One region of the Paenibacillus cucumis (ex Kampfer et al. 2016) genome, then DNA from elsewhere that is predicted to be linked to it. Evidence: riboswitches for the same ligand, from Rfam matches in the RefSeq annotation. Region 1 holds a riboswitch; the other holds the start of a gene.
What was found. A riboswitch is a leader RNA that binds a small molecule or an ion and turns the genes downstream of it on or off. The one in region 1 is predicted to bind glycine.
Positions count from the first base shown of each region.

Region 2: linked by a shared signal. The riboswitch ahead of sdaAB (L-serine ammonia-lyase, iron-sulfur-dependent subunit beta) and the one ahead of gcvT (glycine cleavage system aminomethyltransferase GcvT) in region 1 are both predicted to bind glycine.

Region 1 covers NZ_JACLIC010000007.1:329,307-339,557, forward strand. The annotation lists gene H7T88_RS04665 (cysteine-rich CWC family protein) at 123-353, shown strand; gene H7T88_RS04670 (mannitol-1-phosphate 5-dehydrogenase) at 646-1,791, opposite strand; gene H7T88_RS04675 (PTS mannitol transporter subunit IIA) at 1,788-2,222, opposite strand; gene H7T88_RS04680 (BglG family transcription antiterminator) at 2,224-4,332, opposite strand; gene H7T88_RS04685 (PTS mannitol transporter subunit IIBC) at 4,399-5,862, opposite strand; gene gcvH (glycine cleavage system protein GcvH) at 6,292-6,684, opposite strand; glycine riboswitch at 7,031-7,153, shown strand; glycine riboswitch at 7,157-7,257, shown strand; gene gcvT (glycine cleavage system aminomethyltransferase GcvT) at 7,487-8,629, shown strand; gene gcvPA (aminomethyl-transferring glycine dehydrogenase subunit GcvPA) at 8,626-9,981, shown strand; gene gcvPB (aminomethyl-transferring glycine dehydrogenase subunit GcvPB) at 10,068-10,251, shown strand, end outside.
Region 2 covers NZ_JACLIC010000045.1:124,122-134,372, reverse strand. The annotation lists gene H7T88_RS25020 (ABC transporter permease) at 1-454, opposite strand, end outside; gene H7T88_RS25015 (ABC transporter ATP-binding protein) at 451-1,365, opposite strand; gene H7T88_RS25010 (sensor histidine kinase) at 1,484-3,049, opposite strand; gene H7T88_RS25005 (response regulator transcription factor) at 3,046-3,729, opposite strand; gene H7T88_RS25000 (alpha-glycosidase) at 4,101-5,855, shown strand; gene sdaAA (L-serine ammonia-lyase, iron-sulfur-dependent, subunit alpha) at 6,106-7,041, opposite strand; gene sdaAB (L-serine ammonia-lyase, iron-sulfur-dependent subunit beta) at 7,031-7,720, opposite strand; glycine riboswitch at 7,835-7,971, opposite strand; glycine riboswitch at 7,976-8,149, opposite strand; gene pstB (phosphate ABC transporter ATP-binding protein PstB) at 8,677-9,432, opposite strand; gene pstA (phosphate ABC transporter permease PstA) at 9,446-10,251, opposite strand, start outside.

The DNA.
Region 1 (10,251 bases):
GCGCAGATGGATTAAGTCACGATTATAAAAGGTGGGAGCAAAACTAATGTATTTGTTATACTGAAATCAACAAAAGGTCATTGCCCGGATTGTAAAACAATGAAAAAGGAGGGAGATAGGCCATGTCTGATCAACAGGACAGCACTCCTGGCAAAACGCTCAATGCGCTGATATGTCCACTTTGCGGAGAAAGCAATGCTTGTGCCTATGCTGAAGGTAAACCACATTCGGAATGTTGGTGCGGCCATGTTTCCTTCCCCGAAGGTGTGTTTGAACGCATTCCAGCCGAGAAACGCGGCAAGTCATGCATTTGTCAGCAATGTTTGGAGAACTATGTACGTGAGCATGAGTAACTATTTTGCTATAACCAGCTCTTATTCGCTAAAAGCGATATGAAGAGCCGATTGTTAACTAGGATCGAAAAATAAAAGAAACCATTCCCTCTCAAATGGAACTGTATCATGAATTTGAAGGGATGGTTTCTTTATATTCGAGACTTAAGTTCGTTATTACGTTTGGTATCTCTATTCCATCTATATTTCTGTATAAACAGATAGATAAACTTGCTAACGTCCCAGCCTTAGTGGATCCACGCTGAGCTTTCAATACACTATGCCAGACTTCGATTACTGTTATACAAACCGATTACATCTGTTTGTACTGCTTCACTGCCTCCACCAGTACCGGATGATTCTCATCCATACCAGTATAGTGCGATAATGCGGCTTCAACGCCTTTTTCGCGGATCATGCTTTGTAGCTCCACCGCTTCGGGATCATCAGACACATCAAACTTGCAGGCCGCCGCCATGCCCATGGCGAGATGTGTCACTGGCATGTCTTCTTCATACGCCAGAAGTGCCGGGCGAACGAGACGATCATTCGGGGAAAGCTTGCGTAGTGGCGAGCGCCCCACACGGGTTACCTCGTCGGTCAGATAAGGATTAACAAACCGCCCCAAAATTTTTACAATATACTGCTCATGTTCTTCCGGGTTGAAACCAAAGCGTTTCACCAGCACCTGACCCGTTTCCTGCAGTGCTCCATATACCACGGATTTCACCTTTTCATCGGCAATAGCCTTCTGAATGGTATCATATCCGTGCACATAGCCGATATATGCCGCAACGCAATGTCCCGTATTCACAGTAAACAGCTTACGCTCAATGTACGGTTCCAGATCGTGCACATAAACAACACCATCCATTGGTTTGAATGCAGGTGCCATTTGCGAGCGATCCACTACCCACTCGTAAAAAGGCTCCACCTGAACATGCAACATGTCTTCATGATTCTGGATGGGGACAATCCGGTCTACGGCCGAATTGGGAAAGTAAACATATTCATCAGCAAACCCGCGAGCTTGCTCATCCAGCAAAGCATACACATGCTCTTTCAGCTGAGCGCTTCCACCGATGGCATTTTCACAAGCGATAATATGCAAAGGCTTTTGTACAGAACCTGCACGTCTTCTTTGCTCCAGACCTTCTGCGATTCCTGGTGCAATATGCTTTAGTATGCCTACACCAACTGCGGTTGTAACCAGGTCAGCTTCTGCCACGGCCTTAGCAACTGTCTGCAACTCCCGTCCATCAATGGCTTTTACTCCGGTTACGGTCTCCTGATCTTTGCTTTCATTGGCAAGCTCTACGGTGTACTCCCCGCGCCTCCGAAGAGCATTCACTAGTTCCTGATTTACATCCGAGAACGTCACTTCATATCCGGCACGGGACAGAATCAAACCAATAAATCCGCGTCCGATGTTACCTGCGCCAAAGTGGAGGGCCTTCATAGCTCCATTTCACTTTCTAGAATGGTGATTACTTCCTCAGCAGTTTTCGCATAACGCAGTGCTTCCATATTCTCTTCTTCGGCACAGATTACTGCAATGCTCGTCAGAATTTCCATATGTTCGCCGCCTTGTGCAGCGATGCCAATGACCATATAAGCTTTTTCCTCTCCAAAATCAACCCCCTGCGGGAACTGAATTACCGAGATACCGGTCGAGAGAATGAACGTTTTGGATTCTTTTGTACCATGCGGAATAGCCAGTCCATTGCCGACATAAGTGGATACAATCTCTTCACGCTCAATCATTTTGCCAATGTAATCTGCAGTGATATGACCTGCATCCTTCAAAATCTGTCCTGCCATACGAATCGCTTCATATTTATCTTGAGCCGTCGCGTTCATGATGACTTTGTCTTTTGTTAACATACTCATGTTAAATACCTCCAATTTCATTTTTACTGCGATAGAACCCAACCAGTTCACGGGAAAGGTAATGGATGATTTCATCCCTGTTTCCTTTGCCCAGCAGTGTAATCATCTCTTCTTGCAGAAGCAGTGCACTAATCTCGCTGAGCACCTCCAAACTTTCTTTGGACAACTCCTTTGGCCCCAGCATCAGTAATACATGACTGACACCTTCCGGGTCCTCCACTGTTCGAAGCAGAGGTTCCTCTAGTTGAAAAAGACTGATGGACGGCTTGTAGATACTCTCACTCCGTGTATGGAAAAGGGCCAGCTGCGTCCCGGGAATCTTCTGACTTCCCATCGACTCGCGAACCTCAAGCAACTTGGCGACCTCGCCCGGGTCTTTCAATATGCCTGAGCGATGTGCAACCTTACACATCCCAAGCACACTTTGAGCAAAATCAAGATGCGCATTATCCATTGCATGTACCTGAAACTTACCGATAATGCGTACAATTTCAAGCAGCGTTGCTTCCATTCCGTCCGCATCGGAGATCCTACGAGTGGGTGTCTCCTTGCCCATGTCGCGGGATTTGCGATGTTGCCGCTGTAACGTTGTAGTTTTGATAAAATGTCGCAAGCTCTCGCTTTCTTCGGCTGTCAATAGCGGACTGACCTTGTAATACTGATCTTCCTCCATCGGTAAATCGACCGTAGACAACACCAGATCATACTCATCGGTTGGCATTCGTGCGGCTTCGTACCAAGAGACACTGTCTATAATCTGGATCTCCGGAAATTCCTTCGACAACCGGCTGGATAACATGCGCGAGGAGCCAATGCCACTGTTGCATACAACGATGGCCCGAATTTCCTGCTTCAACGCTCGCAACCGTTCAATGGATGCACCAAAGTGCATGACTAGAAAACCGATCTCCTCATCCGGCACTTCTGCTCCCGGCCATGCATGTAACACAGACCTTTTCACCTGTTCAAAAAGAGTGTCATAATCCTTGCGAATTTGTTGCAGCAGTGGATTACGTATCATCTGATGCCCTTCAAGTCGCTCCATTACCGGTACCATATGTGCAATTAAACCTTCACGTAGCAAGCGGTCTTCATGAAACGCATAACCTGTTCTTTGTTGCATCTGGTCCGTAAGCGAATGCACCCTGTCCATCAGAATCAGATCATCGATCGGGAGCAGTCGTGAAGAATGGATCTGTTGCTCTGTCTCCGTAAGCAATTGGTGAAAATAAGCTTGCTCTTCATCCGAGAAGCCGACTCCAAGCTGTGAGGATAGAACACTGCAAAGGCGCGAAGCCATGAAAACTGGCACTCTCTCTTCATGTTGCTCTGCCACGGTTCCAGTGCCTGCAATCGTTCTTATCCCTGAGGAAGAACGTTCTATGTTAAAACCTTTACGTATCCGAACCACAGCAGCCGATAACTGAATGAGCAATTTCATGTATTGCCGCTCAGGTATCTTTTCAAGCCATTCGATATCCGGTTGCCACAATGCATTTTCAATGGTAAGTACATCGCTGTGACCAATCATACTGAGCAACTTTTGATTAACGATGGAGCCTCCTTGCTCAGGCTGTCTACCAAAGAGATCCGACTCATCCAGTACTTCCAAAGCAAGCGCTGCAATGGCTCTGCGATGAATCGCTTCACTTCCGGTAATTTTGACACCGTAGCCTCGCCTTCGAACAAGCTTCAGACCCGCCTGCCGAATGCGTGACTCCAGATCATCCAGATCGGTGGTGACCGTCGAAACGGTCACTTTCAGATCGGAAGCGAGAGCAAGCAGTTTGACCGGCTCAGCTTCATCCAGCAGGATGCAAAGCATGAAGAGCTTACGCTCTTCCGGCGTAAACTCTACATATTCATTACCCTCCAGTTTCTGGCGTAATGCACTGAGGTCATCTGAACCGGAATCAATGCGTATTCCGGTTCCCGACTTTTTTTCGAGGCGCATACCGAGTGGTTCAAGCCACTGTTCAATCATCAGCAGCTCACGATGCACGGTACGTGTACTCACTTTTACTTCAACGGCAATTTCACCCGCGGTGACTTCATGGGGATGTTCCAACAGGAATTCCACGATTTCACGTTGTCTTTTGGTAATACTCATATCTCAGCCTCCGGCTCTGGGAAAACGGCTGCCCTTGTTTGAAGCTGGTTCGCAGTCTGCTCCCTTTTACTTCAAACGTTCAACAAGCGCATCGTATTCCGGGCTTTTTAGGAAGTTGTCAATGGATATATGCTCTGCATTAGGTGCTACCGAACGTGCACGATCCGTTAGTGTTTTTTGCGTAATAACAACGTCTGCGTCTTGCGGAATTTCACTGATCGCCGTGTTAGTTACAGCAACGTCAATTCCTTCGGTTTTCATTTTTTTGCGCAGAATCGAAGCACCCATTGCACTCGACCCCATACCTGCATCGCAGGAGAAAACAATCTTTTTCACATCTGCTTTTGCCTTGGATGCAACGGAAGTTGCGATATCCGCTGCTCTTTTCGCTTCATGGTTATCCGCTGTGATGGTTACGTTTGCTGTATTGCCTTGGCTCTTCATATCTTTCATTCGACTGGAGGCTTCTTCCAGATCCTCTTCCTTCTGTTTACCCGTTTTGAGTAACAGAGAGGCAATCAGGAAGGAAACCACCGCTGCCACGATAACCCCGGCAAGCATTGGGATATATCCACCTTTTGGCGTCAACAGGAAATAGGCAATGATACTGCCTGGTGATGGTGCCGAAACCAATCCCGCGCCAGTTAGCATGAACGTTAACGTACCCGCTACACCGCCGGCGATGGCTGCCAGAATCAAAATAGGTCTCATCAGGATGTACGGGAAGTAAATCTCATGAATCCCGCCGAAGAAATGAATGACCACCGCACCAGGTGCAGAAGATCTCGCCATTCCACGACCGAAGAAACAGTAAGCGAGCAAAATACCTAGTCCTGGTCCCGGGTTAGACTCAAGCATGTAAAGAACGGATTTACCTAATTCTCTTGCCTGATCTGTTGCAATTGGCGTTAAGATCCCGTGGTTAATGGCATTGTTCAGGAACAATACTTTACCCGGTTCAATAATCAGATTGACGAGTGGCAATAAGCCCAGATTCATCAAACCTTGTACGCCAGCAGACAACACTTTGCTAATGGCCTCTACTGCCGGCCCGATACCGAGCAAAGCAAAGATCGCCAAAATACCGCCGATAATTCCTGCCGAGAAATTGTTGACCAGCATCTCAAAACCGGCTCTGATCTTGCCCTCAATGGATTTATCAAACTTCTTGATCACCCATGCACCGAAAGGCCCCGCAATCATGGCCCCGAGGAACATTGGAATATCCGTTCCGACAATGACACCGATGGTCATAATCGCCCCGACGACACCACCACGTGTGCCATGCACCATCGTACCCCCGGTGTAACCGATCAGTAGCGGCAGCAAATAAGTAATCATCGGCCCTACAAGCTGCTCTATTGTCGCATTCGGAAACCATCCTGTTTTAATAAACATCGCTGTAATTAATCCCCAAGCAATAAATGCTCCCATATTGGGCATGACCATACCGCTCAGAAATCGTCCGAAGCGTTGCACACCAACACGTAACCCACCTTTGGAATTGGATGTTTGATCCAAATTACTCATTGGTTTATCCTCCTTGAATCAAGTCATTATTTCGTATGAAAGGGGTATCATTGATCCCCTGCTGTAATCCTAAGCGAGAAAACCTTCCTGTTCAATCAAATGAAAGCGTACTTTCGTCATGAACAATGATGACAACATTGGATTATGTAGTCGCTCTTAATTAGGAATATATGCTCAACCCTTTGATACGCAAGGCTTTTCTTGCCTATGACTTTATTCATATACAACATACAAAGCAATAAAATAGCTTGGTCCGTTTGCATTTTTTTTATTCATGATGCTATGTCACTCCAAAATACGTAAAAAAACAGCAAAAAACCTGCGTAAGCTCCATAGCTCACACAGGTTTAAAGAACAAGATTTTTTATATTCAAACGAGATTATATATATGTCAATAAGTACAAATCAACTCGACAATCCAGTCGAATTCTATTCCTCAGTATGTTTAAGATAAGCATCCGCCTTCAGCAATGTGGATAATGCAGCTGCTACATCTCCATCGACACGGATTTCGATCATCCAGCCTTCTTCATAAGGAGAACTATTGACCAGTTCTGGCGAATCCTGCAAAGCTTCATTCACTGCAACAATGGTGCCGCTGACAGGTGAGAACAGATCAGATACCGTTTTGACGGATTCAATCGTACCGATACTGTCTTCTGCTTTTACACCGGCTTCAAGATCAGGCAATTCTACAAACACAATGTCACCCAGCTGATGCTGCGCGAACTCGGTAATGCCAATACGTACGGTATCCTCCCCTACGGTTTGCACCCATTCGTGCTCTTTACTGTACAGGAAATCATTTCTCAATTCGCTCATCGATATCCGCCTCGCTTTTCATTAATGAGTGCATGCGTTCTTTGACCTTCACCTTTTTCCCAGACAATAGCGTATGATATTTCAGATTCAAATGTCAAGTTAGCTCACAATTTATTTAGATTTGGATACCTCTTCGTGTGTAACCTTACACTACTCTTTCTGCATATAATGGTGAATATTACAATAGTAAGCGCACTCTTTTAAAATAACCGAACATTAATATAGTATAAACATTAAATATTCGTATTTTACACAATTTCAATGATATCGTTCTTGACATCAGGACTGTATTCACGTTTTAATGAGAAGAGCAACTGAAGTTAATTGGACTACGTATGAACCGCGGATGAATGTAAAGGGAGAGATTGCCCGTACACCCGGTTTGGGGATGTGCATGAGGCGGCGCCGAAGGAGTAAACCACCGACAAGCGGGGGTGAATCTCTCAGGCAAAAGGACTTTTACAGGACGCAACTCTGGAGAGCATCTAATCGTCCTATACGGACGTTATGATCACCCAAGGGGAAACCTGTCTGAATAAACGGCGGGGTAACTCTCAGGTACAAGGGACAGAGCCTAAGAATACAGCGTGCTACTTGGCATGCCGGTTCTTTGGCCTGTCCTTTTCCTTTTTCCCAAAAAATGAATTGCAGGTTCTAGAATCGTACTGAACATAACCAATGAAAAAATGTAGAACAGTCGGCTGTTAACTCTCGATTACCAAAATTACTTAAGCATTATTGATCTGGCTCACAGAACGTGTTTTCATACTTGGCCTACTACGGCCCATGACGAGGTGATTGGATGTCTGATTTATTAAGAACACCACTCTTCCCCCTATACGCGCAATATGAAGGTGTACGTTGCATTGATTTTGGCGGTTGGGAGTTGCCCGTGCAGTTTAGCGGTATTCAAAAAGAGCATGAAGCCGTGCGCGAGCGCGCCGGGCTGTTTGATGTATCCCATATGGGCGAATTCACCGTAACGGGTGAACAGGCAGAAGCCTTTTTGCAAAACATGACAACCAACGACGTGACCGCAACTGTACCAGGTCAGGCACAATACACACTGATGTGTTATCCCGATGGCGGTGTAGTGGATGATCTGCTCATCTATAAACTCGCGGAGCAACACTACATGCTGGTCGTCAATGCCTCCAATATCGACAAAGACTGGGCATGGTTGCAGGAGCACATTATACCTGGGGTGAACATCACCAATGATTCCGAGCAAACGGCGTTGCTTGCGCTACAAGGCCCTTTAGCGGTCGATATTCTCTCGAAGGTTACAGGTTCAGAGATAGATGCAAGCTCCATCGAACCGTTCCGCTTCGTGCAGCATGCCGAGGTATGCGGAGTAAAGCTGCTGCTATCACGAACCGGTTACACCGGAGAAGATGGCTTTGAACTGTATGTTGCAGCTGATCAGGCAGCCCTCGTATGGAACGGACTGATGGAAGCCGGTGCTGATGTAGGCCTCGTTCCAGCAGGACTTGGTGCACGTGATACACTGCGATTCGAAGCGAAGTTGCCTTTATACGGGCAGGAATTATCACCAACCATCTCTCCACTGGAGGCAGGGCTGGGCATGTTTGTGAAACTGAACGCCGGGTCTTTTATCGGACACGAAGCTTTGTTGCAACAAAAAAATGACGGCCCTGCCCGCAAGCTGATCGGTATCGAAGTGCTGGAGCGTGGCATACCGCGGCCCCATTACCCGATCTATGCGGATGGCGTTCAGATTGGTGAAGTGACAACCGGTACACAGTCGCCGACCTTGAAACGTAATCTGGGGCTTGCCCTGATTGACAGCAAATATACTGCACTGGGTACACCACTGGAGATTGAGATTCGTGGCAAAAAGCTAAAAGCCGAGGTCGTCAAGACCCCTTTTCATAAACGGACACGTACGTCAAAGACACCTACCCAAGGAGCTGAGCAAGCATGAGCAAGCACCGCTACATCCCCATGACAGAACAAGACCAGAGCGCTATGCTGGCCACGATCGGCGTGGATACTCTTGAAGATTTGTTCAAAGATATCCCGCAGGAAATTCGTTACCAAGGCGAGTTGCCTGTGTCCTCCAAACTGGATGAATATGCCTTAACTCGCCATATGTCGAAACAAGCTGGCTCCAATGCCAACTTTGAAACACACGCCAGCTTCCTCGGCGCAGGCATCTATGACCACCACATCCCTTCGGTCATCAACCATGTCATTTCCCGTTCGGAGTTCTATACAGCCTACACCCCTTATCAGCCGGAGATCAGCCAAGGAGAATTGCAGGCTATCTTTGAATTTCAGTCGTATATTTGTGAACTGACAGGTATGGCGGTAGCCAACGCGAGTATGTATGATGGTGCAACGGCTTTTGCAGAAGCTGGCAATCTTGCCGCCGCAGCTACCCGTCGTAAACAGCTTATCGTATCTCGCACCGTTCACCCTGAAGCCCGTCAAGTATTGCAGGCGTACGCACATGGCCTGAGTCTGGAGATTGTAGAGATTGGTTATAAAGATGGGGTTACAGATTGGGATGCCCTGCAAACGGCAATTTCGGAAGATACCGCAGCGGTTATGATTCAGAGCCCCAACTTCTTTGGTGCCGTGGAAAATATAAAACAGGCTGCCGACCTTGTGCACACGCACAAAGGACTGCTCGTGGTGAGCGCCAACCCGCTGTCGCTCGGTTTGCTGGAAGCCCCAGGCAAGCTGAGGGCCGACATCGTCGTAGGCGATGCGCAGCCCCTCGGAATCGCCGCTTCGCTCGGCGGACCCACTTGCGGATACTTCGCCGTGTCCCAGGCTCACATGCGCCGGATTCCTGGTCGAATCGTCGGCCAGACGACCGATCGCAACGGCAAACGAGGCTTCGTGCTGACGCTGCAAGCCCGCGAGCAACACATTCGCCGCGAAAAAGCGACATCTAACATCTGCTCAAATCAGGCGTTATTAGCGCTTAGTGCTTCTGTCTATATGTCTACCATGGGAAGACAAGGCATGATTGATGTTGCTGATCTGAATTTGCAGAAGAGTCACTATGCACGAAATACGTTAACAGCTATTCCCGGAGTGAGACTTACTTTTACTGCTCCTACGTTTAACGAGTTCGTCATCCAGCTCCCTGAAGAAACCGATGTGGATGCTCTTCAGCTGAAACTGCTGGATGCAGGCTTCATCGGCGGTTATGAACTCGGACGTGAATATTCGGAACTGGCAGGACATATGCTCATTGCGGTCACCGAACGACGCAGCAAAGAAGAGATCGATGAATTCGCACGTGTATTGGAGGGATCGCTGTGACTCAGGAAACGACCACAAAAGTAACCATTGCGGGAGCTTCATCGGAAACATCTAACCTACATCAGTCAGTCAATCAGCAGACTGGAGTGGACTCGCAAGCATTAGGAACCCCAACCAGTCCGCAAGTCGCACCATCCGTTGCTCCCGAACAAACTCTGATTTTTGAACTGAGCAGTCCCGGACGTGTGGCCTATTCCTTGCCGGAATGTGATGTTCCCCGTCAGGATGCTGATACGTTGATTCCCCGGGAAATGCTGCGCTCGGAAGCGG
Region 2 (10,251 bases), on a different contig from region 1:
GCGGCATAAGCCCCAGCTTCAGTGCCTGTGCCCACGGTATATCTTTGGCATCGAAACCAAGCACAAGTCCCAGTCCAACAACCCCCGCGGTTAACAACAAACATGAGATCATTAGTAGCACACAAGCCAGCAGAAACTTCGCAAGATAAACGGCTGGCCTTTTAATTGGCATCGCCAGAAGTTGCTTCCACGACCCCTGCTCATGCTCTATTCCGGCGATCATCGAACTCAAAATGGTTGCGCCCAGCATTAAAGCGAGCGGAACAAAAACAACTACGTTACCGAGCAGACCTCCCCACAAATTATCGGCATACTGTTCTTTCAGATAATCCAGTCGCAATCCGAAATTCAGAGCCTGCATGGCCGTCAAGCCGATTGGGGCCAGAAACACCAGAAACCAGATGCCTTTGCCACGAATTTTAAGCCAGTCGGCTGATAATGCACGTCCTGTCATAGGGAAGCCCCCTCGCCAATGACACGCATGAAGAGATCCTCCAAAGACTGTCTCTGTTCTTCGACCCGGTATACATCATGATCCTGTTCAATCAAACGACGTACCAGCAGTGCAACTGCGCTGTTATCCATGTAGGGGAAGGTAAGCTCAGCACCCTGTCTCTGACCAAATTGCCCCTGCTCACGAGCAAGCTTCATGGCTGCCTCCGGTTCAGACACCGTGAGCCTGATTGAGCTGCCTGTCTGACTATGGAGACTCGCCATCGTGTCCTGCATCACCATTTTGCCATCTCTTATAATACCGACACGACTCGCCATCTGCTCCACTTCACTCAGCAAGTGACTGGATACAAGAACGGTGATGCCATGCTCCAGCGGCATACGTTTGATGAGTTCCCGAATCTCCTGAATCCCCGCGGGGTCAAGTCCGTTCGTTGGCTCATCCAAAATAAGCAGCTCCGGTTCACCGAGTAGTGCGCTGGCAATGCCCAAACGCTGTTTCATGCCGAGGGAATACCCTTTTACATTTCGTTTAGCATCTTTTGTCAGATCAACAATAGATAACACTTCCGCAATCCTTGACTTGGGTACATTGATAATGCGGCGCAGTACCTCAAGATTCTCTACCGCATTCAGATGACCGTAATAGGAGGGGTACTCCACCAGAGAACCTACACGCCGTAAAATGTCCATACGGTCCTTGCGAATATCTTTGTCGAAGACCCGGATGACACCTTTGGTCGGTTTAATCAATCCAAGAAGCATACGGATCGTTGTTGTTTTGCCGGCACCGTTAGGACCAAGGAAGCCGTAGATATCTCCTTTTTTAATATGAAGGTCAAGTTCACGAACCGCTGCACGGTCCTTATATGTTTTCCATAAATTCGCTGTTTGAATAATATTTTCGCTCATTCATTATCACCTCGGAACTATCGTAACCCTCCAAGGTTAAAGCCAGCGTACATCCAAGTTTAAGTTTAGTTTAAAAAGAAACCTCTTCTATCTGCGTTCAAACTTCCCGATCAATCCCTTAGCCGCTGTATAGATAGGTACGGACACCCGCATCTGAGCTATCTACCCGCTTCCGCAAGCCCATCTCACGAATCAGCAGATCGACAATGGATAAGCCAAGTCCTGTGCCCTTCGTACCCGAATCCGGCTGAATTCCCGGTCCGCGATCCTCGATCACTACGGCAGTTCGACCCTGAATCTGCTCCGTGGAAATGCGAATATATTTTCCGCTTGCCGCATGACGAACTACATTTTGAAACAAATTATCCAGCACACGCCGCAGCCCTTGCGCATCTACATCCCAGATTAACGGAGTTTCAGGCAGGTCAATATCGATCTCAAACTCTTCCTTCTCCCACACCGGATACCAGGAAGCAGCAGCTTCCCTTATCATACGCAGTGCATCTTTCTGCTCCAGTTTTAAAGTATATCTTCCACTAGTCAGCAGATTATACGTGAGCAAATTGTCGATCAGTTCACCAAGATCCTGTATCTTGCCTTCCATCCGACTCAGTGCGCGCACGCCTTGATCACTTAGGTTCTCTTTATTCAATGCATGCATATGCCCGCGAATTACCGTAAGCGGTGTTCTCAGGTCATGGGATAACCCTGCCACAAGCCGTTTGCGAAGTTGCTCCTCTTCCCGCTCACGCTGAAGGCTATCCGTTAACTGATGTACCATCTGGTTAAAGGATTCCTCCAAATGTCCAATCTCATCCGATCTCTTAATGTCCACTGGAAGTGGTATACCCTCCTTGCCCGGGGTAACCATAGCAGATTGCAAGTGAATCAGTCGTTTGCGAATTTTGGCGAAGAACAGAACGGACATCACAATAAAGATCACAAACACAATCAGCATCACTGCCCCGAAATAGATGAATTCTAATACCCCGTTATTGGTGATGTTTTGAATGAGCTCACGAGGGACTTCAATCACCATAAACCCTTGTCCCTTATTCACATTTACTCCGCCAATAAAAGAAACCACGGTTAGAGGATCGCGATACAAGGCTTCCTTCATGAACTGAACCGTATCATTTGGTGTCCATCTTGCCGGGATTCGGGTCTCTGCTTTTTCTCCAGTTGCGAGCGACCACTTCAGAATGACGTCTGTATTTAAAGACGCCGGCTCCCCTTCCGAGGTGACTGAAGGATGCAATGATTTAGACTTCAGTACATCCGCCTCTTCACCGCCAAGCACTAACTTCGTTCGGCCTGCCGCATCTACACGATACATAGCCGATTTAGGGTATTTCTCCTGCAGTTCTTTTATCCGTTTATCTATGATTTGGTCAGAAGCCCCGCCCAGCTTTTTGGATTCCATAGCCCACAGTTCGGTAATTTGGTCAGCGTTTCCGTAAGGTGCTTCTTCACCAGAGCTTACGTTATTGATGACTACAATAAAAACCGTTGCTACCATCGGTACCACAACAGGTACAAACAGAAAAGCTGCCAGAATCAGTAGCATGTATCTGGACATCAGTGATCGCCCAACCTTTATTTTGGGACGGATAGACTGTCCTGTTTCACTGCCTCTGTTCTGTTCAGACTTCCTTGCCTTCCGTTCTCTATACCATCTGATCATGGCTTCTTCACACGATAGCCAACACCGCGTACTGTCTGAATAATGACAGGATTGGCCGGATCAATCTCCAGCTTCTCGCGCAGATGCCGGATGTGCACCATCAACGTTTTGTCCCCATCCAGATAAGACTCGTTCCACACCGCTTCATAGATCTGCTCTTTGGTGCGAATCATGCCCATATGCCGAAGCAAATAAGCGAAGATGTGGAACTGTTTACCGGATAAAATAATCTCTTCCCCCGTCTGCTCATTCACGATCCGGTTATCCTGCTCATAAATCGACAGATGATCCAGCTTAAGTACCGCTTCACTTGAAGCTACTTTGCCTGCTTTCCGCAGTTGAACCTCAATCCGCGCTGCAAGCTCGTCCGGATGAAAAGGTTTGGTCACATAATCATCGGCAAAATCAAGTCCATGCAACTTGTCATCAATGGATGTTCTGGCCGAGAGCATAACGATGGGCACAGCAGGATATTCTTTTTTTAATCGCTGACCTACCGTGAATCCGTCGAGCCCTGGCAGCATGACATCCAGAATGACTAGGGAGCAGTCTGCCACAGCCTCGGTGGCCCCTTCACCGCTCCCAAGCCAGACGACCTCATATCCACGCTCCTCCAGATCTTCTCTCACCCATGTTGCAATTTCCGTATCATCCTCAATGTATAACAGTTTGTTTTTCATCTATGTACTCGTTTCCTTTCCGTTCCCTTTGGGTTAATGATATATCTGGGCGGCAATGCTTATCTTTATGACTTTTGGCTTTAAATTTTGAATGGGGCGAACCTCCCCGCGAGTTTAAATGCAAGCCTGGTTGCACAAGCTACAATGTCCGTTGCCTAGGCCTCAGTACATTCCATGTCGCTCGTTTAGAGCCTGCCCTATCTTTTCATACCCTCATTATAACGCAATCTGCAGTCACGTAATATGAAGCTATATCTTTCAGCAATAATGTCTACATATCACCTGTATTACTGTACTACTAGCATATTTAATCGAATTTAAATGAATTGGTCTCTGCTTACTTCATTCATATCTGACAGGAGGAATTACATATGCTGCTTGAAGCCATCTTTCACCAACCAAAACGAAACTGGGCCTATGCCTATGATCAGGATACGATTCGTCTACGTCTGCGTGCCAAAAAGAATGATCTCACCGAGGTGTATGCCCTGACTGGAGATAAATACGCGTGGGAGGAAACAAAAGATATGGTTCCTCTGACCAAATTGACGTCAGACTCTATGTTTGACTACTACGAGGGGGAAGTGAGACCTCCGTATCATCGATTGAAGTATGCTTTTTTGCTCAAAAGTGGAGATGAACACATCTGGATGACCGAGACGGATTTCCAAGAGGAGGAGCCCGATGACCCAGGCCGCATGTTTCAGTTCCCATATCTTCATGCCGGAGCTGTGTTTACACCCCCAGCATGGGTGAAAGATGCTGTGTTTTATCAGATTTTTCCCGAGCGCTTTGCCAATGGCAACCCGGATATCAATCCCAAAGAGGTTGAACCTTGGGGCGGTGAACCTACACCCTTTAATTTCTTTGGCGGTGACCTGCAGGGCGTAATCGACCACCTTGATTACCTCAGTGAACTGGGTATTAATGCGATTTATTTCACTCCGATTTTCGAAGCTACAACCAATCATAAATATGATACCGAAGACTATCTGCGCGTCGACCGCCATTTCGGTGATGCTGACACAGTGAAGCATCTGGTTAAGCTATGTCATGAACGCGGTATTCGTGTGCTGCTGGATGCCGTGTTTAATCATTCAGGCAAAACATTTGCTCCTTTTGTCGATGTACAAAAGCTTGGTGCCAAGTCCAAATACAAGGACTGGTTTCACGTACATGAATTCCCGCTCGACGTAAAGGATGGCATTCCAACCTATGAGACATTTGGCTTTGAGGCTCACATGCCCAAGCTGAATACAGAGAATCCCGATGTGAAGGCCTACTTGCTCGAAGTAGCGGAATATTGGATCAAGGAAGTTGGCACGGACGGCTGGCGTCTTGATGTAGCTGATGAAGTGGACGATGCTTTCTGGAGAGATTTCAGGCGGGTTGTTAAGGAAGCCAACCCGGATGCCTACATTCTGGGTGAGATATGGAACGAATCTTCTTCCTGGCTACAAGGGGACCAGTTCGATGCTGCCATGAACTATCCGTTCACCGCCGCCGTAAATCATTTCTTTGTGGAAGATAAGATGCACGCTGAACAATTCGCGAGTGCCCTTGGCAGGCAGCTATCTCGCTACCCACTTCAAGCGAGCGAGGTGGCATTCAACTTACTCGACAGTCATGATACTCCGCGCCTGCTTACCTTGTGCGAGGGCGATCAACGCAAGATGAAGCTGGCTGCCTTGTTCCAGTTCAGTTATATGGGAGCCCCATGTATCTATTATGGTGACGAGATCGGGCTCGACGGAGAACATGATCCAGGTTGCCGCAAATGCATGGAGTGGGACGAAGCGAAGCAGGATCGGGAGCTACTTCACTTTTATCAAAAGCTGATTGCTCTGCGTCATGCTCATCCTGCACTGCGTGCAGCAGGAACCATTCGTTTCCTGCAAGCTCAGGAAGGCGGTAGCCAGCTTGTGATGGAGCGGCAAAGTGACGAGGAACGCATCCTCATTCTGTTCAACCGTTCTGAGGAAACCGCCATCGTTGAACTGGATGCAGGTGAGCAACCTTGGACGGAGCTGTTTGAGGGTAACCATCGCACCGCTCTGGAAGACGGTGTGCTTGCCATTGAACTGCCTGCTTACGGATATGCCGTGATGCGCACAGAAGTAAAGTAGATGCCTTTTTGAAACAACAATAAATGACTGCCTTCTCCAATTCTGATTGGTTGACTGCTATCTTGGCGGTTTAGGCAAACTGGACAAACAAGCGTCTCGCATAACCTGAGAAAACCAGGTTCGCGGACGCTTGTTTGTTATGAAGTAATAACGACTAACATGCTCTAATTACTACTTGCTACTTGCTAAATCGGAACCTGGTTTTGTACTCCTAAGCTATCTGACCCTGTTCCTGTATATGATCCACTTGCTATTCTGCCTCTGAGCCTGTTGTTGATGTTTCGGATGACTCATCCGGCAACCGCTTGGCCTTTGGTTTCGCCAGCTTCTCCATCATCTTGCGGCCTGTAGGTGTCTGAGCGAGCCCACCTTGCGCTGTCTCGCGGTGACGGCTTGGCATCGCACTGCCTACCTCCAACATCACGTCAATGACTTCGTCAGACGGAATGGCACTGCGTACACCAGCGAGTGCCATATCTGCGGCAGCCAGTGCAGTAACGGCACCGAGTCCGTTGCGCACGATGCATGGAATCTCTACAAGGCCAGCAACCGGATCGCAGATGAGGCCCAGTGTATTTTTCAAAGCCAATCCTACAGCATGCACTACCTGCTCTGGCGTCCCTCCACGAAGCTCCACCATCGCACCGGCAGCCATGCCAATCGCTGAACCTACTTCTGCCTGACAACCGCCCTCGGCCCCTGAAATAAATGAATTGTTGGCGATCACGTATCCAATAGCACCGGCGCAGAACAATCCATTCACCAGATGTTCATCCGTCCAGCCAAAACGTTCCTGCGAGCTTATAAATACGCCAGGAATGATGCCACAAGAGCCCGCTGTTGGCGTAGCCACGATCCGTCCCATGGAGGCATTCACTTCCGATACGCAAAGCGCATAGGCCATGGCAAGGGCAGAAGCATCACCAGAGCATGTTTCGCCTTGGCGAATATATTCGGCCATCTTTTTCCCGTCCCCACCCGTCAGTCCGCTACGTGAGGTTGTATCTTCTGTAAGTCCTTTACGAACCGCTTCTTTCATCACTTGGTAGTACTCCGACATCTGCTTTACGACGTCTGTTTCGGGTGTGTTAGTCTCCTGCACCTGCTCTTCAATCATCAACTGTGCAATTGTTTTGGACTCCGCAGTGCAGATGGTGTTTAATTCATGTAGATGTTTAAACCGCATCCGGATCACCCCCTCTCTTCAGATCAATCACACGAATATCCAGCATATGATCCAATGAACGCAGTTTGTTCAACGCGTCTTCACTCGGCGGTGCATCCATCTCCATTGCTGTAAGTGCCTCACCATCACGAGCCTTTCGATCCACTTGCATATAGCCGATATTCACTCCGGACGAGCTAATGGTTGAGGTCACGGATGCCAGAACTCCCGCTTTATCGGCATGACGCAAAACAAGTGTCGGAAACTCTCCACTGATCTGTACGCGAAAATCATTTAATGCATGCACAGATACACTGCCGCCACCGATGGAAGCACCTATTAAAGAGCATGCCCGTTCGCCGTGCCACAATTCAATCTTGACCGTGTTCGGATGAGGAGCCGGTAGACCGCTGGTGTAAAATTCAACCTCCATGCCTGCTTCATCTGCATATTGCTCTGCATCCGGTATACGCGGATCATCTGTAACGTAACCCAGCAAACCACCGATTAGTGCCAGATCTGTTCCATGTCCCTGATAGGTATCCGCAAATGAGCCATATAACGTAAGCCTTGCACGTTCCGGTGTACATCCCAGCCACTGACGCGCAATTCGTCCCAATCTTGCAGCACCGGCTGTATGTGAACTGGATGGTCCCGTCATCGACGGGCCAATAATTGAAAAAACATCTTTAAATCGCACCTGTTAACCCTCCAATTGGTTTTGTCATCGATATCTGGACAAGACCCACCACAATGTTCCTGATTTACTGATTGATGACATCAAAAAAGGACAGAAGAAGGCCGTTAGCCCTCTCTCTGTCCTTGATACCTGAGAGTTTCATGATTTTAAGCCAGGAAGAACAAGGCCGAGTACACGCAAGCACTCATCTGTTCAGCAATCTGACAATCATATACCCCTTGGGTGGCGCTTCTTCCGCGCACTCTCCAGAGTTGCGTCCAACGACGGTACATTTACCTGAGAGATTAACGGTTATGCCGGGTGCATAACTGCTTGCTCCTTCGGTGCCCAAGCCATCTGTACAGTACAGTTCTACATCTTAAATTGCATTAATCATGCCTACTTGTACTGTATTGCATCATCCTGCTAGGTCTCTCCCGCTCGTTATCATTCGCTATATTCTGTTATTTCCTTAATGAAAGTTCACCATTCTGCCATGCATTCAATCATATACAGCGTAATATGCCATACGCTATATGTCAATAAAAGTGACGTATTCTCAAAGCACATCATTTCTATATAGGATATGCTCATTTCGTTCATATGGTTCAGGGCTTGTTCGATCTTTTCTATATAAGTTGAACTAAAGATTTTACACAGTCCACTCCGTTAATGTGTAAAAGAAAAGTTCAACTTATATAGCACCGAATAACGAAGACCGCCCTCACTCCATGACAGGTACGAATCATAGACACATATGAACCTGCCAATGTACTTGTGACATAATATTATAGGCAACATTCCAGTTCGATCCTACAATTGTAGCGATTTGTGTACTCGTAAATAACTCATAAAGCATGTTCAAATATAAAAAAACACAAAAAAAAGCATGATCCTTGAACACCCTCGTTCAAAGATCATGCTGTTATTTCGTGTTTCTCTAAACATATAAATCTATGCTACACCCTTGACTCTTATTAACCAAAACGCCCCATAATATATTCCTGCGTCAAGCGGTTGTCCGGGTTAGTAAAAATGTGCTCCGTCTCCCCGTGCTCAACCATACTGCCCAGATAAAAATAAGCGGTATAATCCGAGATGCGAGCCGCCTGCTGCATGTTATGAGTAACAATAACGATGCGTAGCTCTTGCTTCAACTCCGAGATCAATTCCTCCACTTTACCCGTAGATACAGGGTCAAGCGCAGATGCAGGCTCGTCAAGTAATAGGATCTGCGGGTCTACAGACAGTGCGCGCGCGATACAGAGACGCTGTTGCTGTCCACCTGAAAGTGCCAAGGCTGACTCATGTAGCCTGTCTTTCACTTCATCCCAGAGAGCAGCACGGCGCAAGCTTTTTTCCACGATTTCATCCAGTGCCTTCTTACTTTTTGTACCGCGGTAGCGGGGGCCAAATGCGATATTGTTGTAAATAGACTTGTGAAAAGGGTTTGGCTTCTGCCACACCATGCCGATTTTCTGACGAAGCTTGATTACATCCGTCCCCGGTTCGTTAAGGTCATTGCCGTCCATCCAGATATGTCCTTCCGTGCGGGACCCGGCAATCTCATCATTCATCCGATTTAACGAACGAAGGAATGTGGATTTCCCGCAACCGGACGGCCCGATCAGGGCCGTTACACTCGCTTCGGGGAAAGTCAGGCTGATCTGCTTCACGGCCTGAAAATGTCCATAATATATGCTTAACTGTTCCGTACCAAAAGGTATGGCCATGTGGATTTCCTCCTTATTTCGAAGCTGTCATACGGCGGTACACAACCCGGCCGATCCAGCGCGCGCTCAGATTGAATGCCAGTACCAGAATGACCAGCACGGCAGAAGCCCCTGCTGCAACTTCTTTTGAATCTGGTCCGATGCCTTCACTGTTGACTTTCCAGATGTGTACAGCTAGTGTTTCCGCAGGACGAAGTGGATTAATTGGTGATCTCGGACTTGTTGGATTCCAGTCCGTAAAGTCCAGCGGTGGACTACTCATACCCGCAGTGAACATCAGGGCCGCTGCTTCACCGAAGATCCTACCGGATGCCAGAATCGTACCAGTGATCAAGCTTGGCAGTGCCACAGGCAACAGGATGGACGTAATGATCTTCCATTTGGACAAACCAAGAGCAAGTCCTGCTTCCTTCTGCTCTTTGGGAACGGCTCGGAAAGCTTGCTCTGTCGTCCGTACCATAAGTGGCAAGTTGAAAATTGCCAGTGCCATCGCACCCGATAAGAGTGAGAAGCCCAGGCCAAACGTATTTACGATCAGCAAAAGTCCGAACAAACCGATCACGATCGATGGGAAAGATGACAATACTTCGACAACCAGTCGAATGAAACTTGTAATCCGACCCGGTTTGGCATATTCCGCCATATAAATACCTCCGCCCCAGCCGAGCGGGATGGTAATAATCAGCGTTAGTACAAGCAAAAAGATAGAGTTAAAGAGTTGCGGACCAATACCACCGCCACCTTTGAGCAATTGCGGCGCACTCGTCAGGAAGTGCCAGTTGATCTGACCGATCCCCCGGAACAGAATAAATCCGAGTA